Regions from separate parts of the Caldalkalibacillus uzonensis genome, predicted to be linked through region 3. Evidence: predicted binding sites of a transcription regulator. Region 3 holds the regulator's gene; each other region holds the start of a gene.
What was found. Region 3 encodes Rex, which represses fermentation and respiration genes when NADH is low (regulators of the CRP and FNR family bind a similar motif). Its sites were predicted from a motif close to TTGTGAAATATTTCACAA; they were not measured.
Positions count from the first base shown of each region.

Region 1: a site for Rex is predicted at 1,022-1,039, ahead of J2S00_RS11555 (cytochrome c oxidase subunit 2A). Genes of this name have one in related genera too.
Region 2: a site for Rex is predicted at 1,296-1,313, ahead of J2S00_RS09160 (nitrate reductase subunit alpha). Genes of this name have one in related genera too.

Region 1 is NZ_JAUSUQ010000008.1:94,221-96,487, forward strand. Features, by position in the region: gene J2S00_RS11545 (b(o/a)3-type cytochrome-c oxidase subunit 1) at 1-298, opposite strand, end outside; gene J2S00_RS11550 (cytochrome c oxidase subunit II) at 295-768, opposite strand; gene J2S00_RS11555 (cytochrome c oxidase subunit 2A) at 792-962, opposite strand; gene J2S00_RS11560 (phosphosulfolactate synthase) at 1,202-1,984, opposite strand.
Region 2 is NZ_JAUSUQ010000006.1:45,937-48,203, reverse strand. Features, by position in the region: gene J2S00_RS09160 (nitrate reductase subunit alpha) at 1-1,206, opposite strand, end outside; gene queD (6-carboxytetrahydropterin synthase QueD) at 1,424-1,864, opposite strand; gene J2S00_RS09150 (MFS transporter) at 2,037-2,267, opposite strand, start outside.
Region 3 is NZ_JAUSUQ010000014.1:16,556-18,822, forward strand. Features, by position in the region: gene tatC (twin-arginine translocase subunit TatC) at 1-258, opposite strand, end outside; gene J2S00_RS15945 (twin-arginine translocase TatA/TatE family subunit) at 369-554, opposite strand; gene J2S00_RS15950 (redox-sensing transcriptional repressor Rex) at 559-1,224, opposite strand; gene J2S00_RS15955 (MogA/MoaB family molybdenum cofactor biosynthesis protein) at 1,224-1,712, opposite strand; gene moaC (cyclic pyranopterin monophosphate synthase MoaC) at 1,714-2,202, opposite strand.

The DNA of each region.
Region 1 (2,267 bases), on a different contig from region 3:
AGCCCGTTTTCCGGTATTTATCCGGGAAAGCGCCCAGTGTTTTACTCATGCCCGCATTAAGGAAGGCAAAAATAAAGTAGGTTGTAAATACAAGAGCCAATAATAAACCGTGAGCGGTGAGGACTTGGTAATAGTTAATGCCGGCCGGCAAGTCGATGAATCCCGCCCGTTGCAATCCTTGAACCACACCAGCTATAGCACCGATCAGAAAAGCCGTAAAAGCGACATAGATATAAGCCATACTCAGTTTGGCATCGGAGGGATTCACTTCTGTTCCCGCTTTCACTTTGGCTATCATTGTTCAATCACCTCGATTGTCATTTGCATGTAGTGGTGGCCAGCGCCACAGTATTCGTTACATAACACTAAATAAGAACCTGGTTCGGTGAAGGTGTGTCTCGCCTGGTTGACGTGGCCAGGAGTGACCATCATGTTCACATTGGTACCGGGAATGGTGAAACTGTGTATGACATCCTCGCTGGTCACTTCGAAGATTACGGTGGCTCCTGCAGGTACTTCAATGACATTAGGGCGGTAGCCGAAGGTCATAGCCACAATATTGGCCACATACGTTTGATCATCAATTTGAACAAGCCCCGGATCATCAAATGGGGGCGTTTCACTTACGTTGAGCGGGTCAACAACCGCATCGTGACTGGGCGGGTACTGTCCCATGGCAAAGGCACCGACACCTAAAACAGATAAAAAGACAATTAATGTGCCAATTCCGAAATAGAGCCAATATTTTTCATAACGATGAAGATGCATCGGTCATAAACCTCCTTATCTGGTTATGAGCGTGACAGAAAGAGTGCAAAAACGGCCAGCCAGCTAATGACAATAAACAGACCCAGGCCAAACACGGAGAATAATGTTCCTTTCAGGGATGTATCCGTTTCCGTTTCTTGCCGGATGGAAGTTACATTTTGCTTCTTACTGGTCTCCAAGTCAGGGCGTGCCATGGTACCTACTCCTTTCCTTTGTTTTACATTTAAATCATAGCGCTAAGATGCCCTTAAGCATGTGATATATGTCACAATCAATGGGAGTATGCACCAAATGTCATGATATTGTCAAAATTCCATGCCAAATAAAGGACAAGCAACGTGAAATCAAAAAGGACCATCAGCTGCCTGGCTTGCAACCATCTTGTGATCAGCAGTCAGGCAGGTGACAGTCCTCTAATGTTCAACAAACCATTTTACTCTCCCGCTGCACATTCTTCAAATAGATACAGAGTGTCAGACCTTAAGCCCAGTCTTAGGGTTTCTACAGAAATAATGTCTCCAAAGGGGATATTGGCCAAATTAACGTTCGTTCCAAACTTCCTGATAAAGTAAGTTTGCAGCTGTTTGTTCGGAGCTTCAAAGATGAGGCGGTTTATATCCACATCCGCTTCAATCAGCTCCTCGATCAGACCATGTCTTAACTCTCCATTTTCTCTGCATATTCCGCTTGTTCCGCTTTCCCTTGCCTCGGTGATTACCATCGCTGCTCCTGCTTGTAAGTCCTCTTCGATATACTCAATCCACCTGGAAGGATGGAGCTCCCGGGATCGTTGCTGGTCCTTATATCCCACTTCACTGAAAACGGTGAACTCATGAGCAAAATCAGCAATGAAACTGGCTTTATCCCTGTTGCTCAGCGGAACCGTGCCATTTGAGATCTCAACATGCTGGCAGCCGTGCTGGAGGCAGAAATGATAATAATCCGTTACTTTTTTCTGCAGCAGGAACTTCTCAAACAAAGTTCCCCCAAAAAAGAAAGCCACGTTATTGACTCTCAAACAGCCTATCTTTTCTTCAAGACAGTCGGAGACAAGGGAAGTTCCCCAGCCAAATTTGACAAAATCAATATAGCCGGCGTGGGTGCTGATGACGTCCTTGAAGTAACCGACAGGCATCCCCTTATCAATAACTATGGTTAACCCGCATGTTCTGGGTTTAGCTGGCCTGGGTGGCAAGGATAATGAATGCTGATTCATAACAGATAAGCACTCCTTCCTGGGCATCTGCCCCATCTTAGCTAGCACATTTTATTCTGCTGGACAGCAAGTGGTTCCAGTTACAAACAGCATTTCAATCATGAAGTGACCAAAAAAATTGCACTCTTGAACTTACAAAATCTATGTCAAATTATCTTACAGATTAGTTGCGACATAACGACTAAGATGTGAAAATATAACTAACGTTATATGTTAACTATATTTACGTTAAATGGGCGGTGCGACGTGTGCTGCTCATGTAAAACAAAGAAAGGAGTTGGAT
Region 2 (2,267 bases), on a different contig from region 3:
CCACTTACCTTGTTCATCCCAACGCGAACCCATCGTCCCGTGTGGAATGGCAAAATCTTGGCTATTCTCGTCAAAGAGCGCCGGTTTCCATTCAGCATGCTGCGTGTTACGTCCCAGATCCTGTGCATTGAGAAAACGGCCAGCAATAAATCCATCATCACTTTTCTTCAAAGTAACTAAGAATGGAAAATCAGTATACTTTCTGGCATAGTTCAGAAAATATTCCGTTTGTTTCTCGACGTAAAACTCTTTCAAAATTACATGTCCCATGGCCATGGCCAAGGCACCGTCTGTTCCCTGTTTAACGGGCAGCCAGTCATCTGCAAATTTGGTAGACTCGGCATAGTCAGGACTGACCGAAACCACTTTGGTTCCCTTATAACGTACTTCAGCCAAGAAATGAGCATCAGGCGTCCGTGTTTGGGGAATATTGGAACCCCAGGTGATGATATAACCCGAATTATACCAATCGCTGCTTTCAGGAACATCGGTCTGGTCTCCCCATATTTGCGGCGAAGCCGGGGGCAAATCCGCATACCAATCATAAAAGCTTAAAAGCGGTCCGCCAATCAGATTCATAAAGCGGGCACCTGCGGCATGGCTGACCATGGACATGGCCGGAATCGGAGAGAAACCTACATTGCGGTCTGGGCCGTACTTTTTGATTGTGTACAGAAGTGAAGCAGCAATAAGATTAACCGCTTCATCCCAACTGGCCCGGACAAATCCACCCTTACCTCTGGCCTGTTTGTACTGTTTGGCTTTTTCAGGATTTTCAACAATGCTTTCCCACGCTTGTAAGGGGTCGGAATGTTCTTGCTTAGCCTCGCGCCACAATTTAAGCAACACACCGCGAATATAAGGATACTTGACACGTAACGGACTATAGATATACCAGGAGAAACTCGCTCCACGCGGACAACCCCGTGGTTCAAAATCTGGCATATCAGGTCCTGTGGAAGGATAATCTATCTGCTGTCCTTCCCAGGTAACAATGCCATCTTTCACATAAATGTTCCAGCTGCATGAACCGGTACAATTGACACCATGGGTGGAACGAACCACTTTGTCGTGCTGCCATCTGCGTCGATAAACATTCTCCCAGTCCCGATCATGATAAGTCACCTCGCTGTGCTGATTGCTGAGTCGTTCAGCAGGTGAAAAAAAATTAAGGCGTTCCAAAAGTGGTGACCTTTTTTTACCCAAGTTTGTTCACTCCTCTAGAGTTATGTCATGCTCTATAACCAACATAAGATGATCTGTGACCTCATTTTATCTGGGGAACAAGCTTGGAGATGTGAAATATTTCACACTATATGGCTTTATCATATTTTTTTAACCAAATTGTCAATAACTCGTCACAGTCCCGCCTGGTGAAACTTCCTGTATAGATGCTCATCCTTATTTTCCTGCATACAACCAATTAGTCCCTAATATCATCGGCCATCACTTGCGCCCAGCTTGTTGGCGTTTCATAAAGCCTGACAGCATAAAGTGGCAAACCTGCATTTTTGAGTGTCCGGCAAATATAGATTGCCAGATTTTCAACCGTTGTTCTGAAACCAAGGATGACCACTTTAGACCCTGACGCCTTCAAAACATCAATAACAGGTTCATCTCCTTTGGCTAAAAAGGCATGGTCCAGACTGTTTAAGACCTTAAGTTTGACAATATCCTTTAAATCAGCAAAGTCTATCACAAACCCTTCGTCTGAACCATGCTGCTCGCACTTTGTTTCACCTTTAACCATGACTTCCAGAATATAAGTGTGACCATGTAGGTTAGCACACTTCCCCTTGTGTCCGACCAGCTGATGGGCACTGTCAAAAGTAAAACGCTTACTGACAATTACTTCATTGGGCATCATTCTCACTCCCCGTTAAATATTTTCAAGCTAGAGATTCGAGTCATTTCAAATTTGACAGCTTACCGCTTATTTACCTGGTAGTAGTTGTCCTCCAACGGCTTGGTTCGCCCAATTTAAAAAAAGGAGGTTAACACCTCCGTTTAATCCTAATATTGTACTCTGCTTCAAACTATGCCAGCTTATGTGATGCCCTCTTTTCTTTTCCAAATGACTGGCGGTTTACAAGGAAGCACACTAGTGCCACAATGGCAAGCAAGACAAAGCCTAACCAGTAATCTCCGGTCAGATCTTTAATACCTCCCAGAAGAATTGGCGGAAAGAAACCTCCTATTCCCCCAAAAGCACCAACCACTCCGGTTACAGCGCCCGTATTTTCCGGTGCTACTTGTGGTACCAATTT
Region 3 (2,267 bases):
AACAAAGGCCCAGATTTGGTACAACGCAAATGGAAAGGTTATCACCAAACCAACGACGATGGAAAACAGGAAAAAAACCTTAAAGGCATCAGTTAAACCGATGACCACCCAGGGAATCTGAGCAGCCACCGGTTGTTTTTGCAGATACTGCACCACGTTATCGGCGAGGAAAAATCCCAATACCATGGACACAAGAAAAAGGATCAAAACATAGATGACCCTTTTTCTCAATTCACCGATATGTTCCATGACGCTCATATCATCGCTTTGCTTGTGCTTAATATTGGTTCTTTTGATATGTTTGGGTATGGAACGCTGTTCCTGCTCCATTTCTCTCTCCTCCGGCACCAGGCAGTTTAAACAATTGTTTAACGATCGTTTTTCTCTTCTGTTTGCTTCGGTTTATCCTCATCAACCAGGCCATTGGTGGCATTTTTAAATTCACGCAAGGTTTTTCCAAAGGCACGGCCCAATTCAGGCAGTTTGCTCGGCCCGAACAAGAGCAGTGCCACTAAAATAATTAAAATTAAACTGACAGGTCCGATAGTTGGCATTTGTTTATCCCTCCAATTTATCCAATCCTTCTTCCTTAGAAGGTGAAGGATAATGTTTTAAAAAGTAAATCAGGGTTTGTAATTCGATGGTCAGATCAATATGATGGATACGGATATGATCTGGCACATCAATTCTGGCAGGGGTAAAGTTAAGGATCCCTTTGATGCCAGCTTTGATCAGCAGGTTTACTGTCTCTTGAGCCACTTGGGCCGGCACCGTTAAAATGGCAATGGGGGTGTCAGCCAGGTCCCCTTCCTGGAGATTGTCCAAAGCATAAATGGGGATCCCGCCAATGGTTTGGCCAATCTTGTGCGGATCAACGTCGTAGGCTTTCATAATTTTGATGTTGTGGCTTTTTTGGAAATTATAGCGCAACAGGGCCGTACCCAGGTTACCAACCCCGATGAGCACCACGCCTGTTTTATTATCTTGTTCTAAGATTTTCCGAAAAAAGGACAATAAATACTCCACATTGTACCCATAACCTTTGCGGCCCAGCGCTCCAAAGTAGGAAAAATCCCGCCGGATGGTGGCTGCATCTATTTTAACAGCTTCGCTCAGTTCCGTCGATGAGATGCGCTGTTTTCCTGCCCTTTTAATATTTTCCAGCACCCGGTAATACAACGGCAGCCGCTTGGCTGTGGCTTGCGGAATCCGTTGCTCGCTCATCAGGCATTAACCCCTTCTTCACCACGCAAAATAGTCAAAGCGTTAGGCAATTGATCAATGATTGCTTCTAAACAGGTTTGAGCATCTTGCACAGCACCCGGAAGGTTAATAATGAGCGAGTTGCCGCGCGTACCGCAAATGGCGCGGGTAAACATGGCCAAGCGGGAGCTCTCCAGTGCTTTGCGCCGCATCTCTTCAGCCATGCCTGGAACGACGCGGTCAATCACCTGTCTGGTCGCTTCAGGGGTGACGTCATCCGGACTTAAGCCTGTTCCGCCCACAGTGACCAGCAAATCCACTTGGTGACGGTCGGTGATCTCAATCATATTTTCTTTCAGGGTTTCGATACAATCCGGCAAGACACGGTAGATGATAACATTGGCTTCCAGATGGTGGGTTAACACATCTTTTACCGCCGGCCCGCTGTTATCCACCCGCTCCCCCCGTGATGCTTTATTGCTCGCTACAACAATGGCCACTTTCCACATACTAACGTTCCTCCCTCTTGAAATCTCCGCTTTTGCCTCCTGTTTTTTTCAGGAGATAGGTGGGGCCAATCACCATGCCTTTGTCCAATGCTTTACACATATCATAAATGGTCAGGGCGGCCGCTTGTGCAGCTGTAAGTGCTTCCATTTCTACACCTGTTTTTCCTGTTGTTTTTACTTCCGCATAAATTTTAATCACAGCCTGTTTCCCTTCCCGTACCGGTTCAAAGCGAATGTCGATCCCTGTCAAGGGCAAAGGATGACACATGGGAATCCATTGGGGTGTATTTTTAGCGGCCATCACACCAGCCACTTGGGCAACGGCCAGTACATCCCCCTTTTTAACCTTCCCTTGTTCAATCTGATCCAAAACTTCACGGGGCATTTGAACCTGGCTGAAGGCCACAGCCGTCCGTTTGGTCTCTTGTTTATCAGAGACATCGACCATCCTGGCCCTCCCCTGTTCATTAAAATGGGTAAATGACGACATGGTTTATGTTGAGCCTCCTGTTTTAAGTGCCAAAATGTTGGTGAACAAATTTGTGCACGATTCCG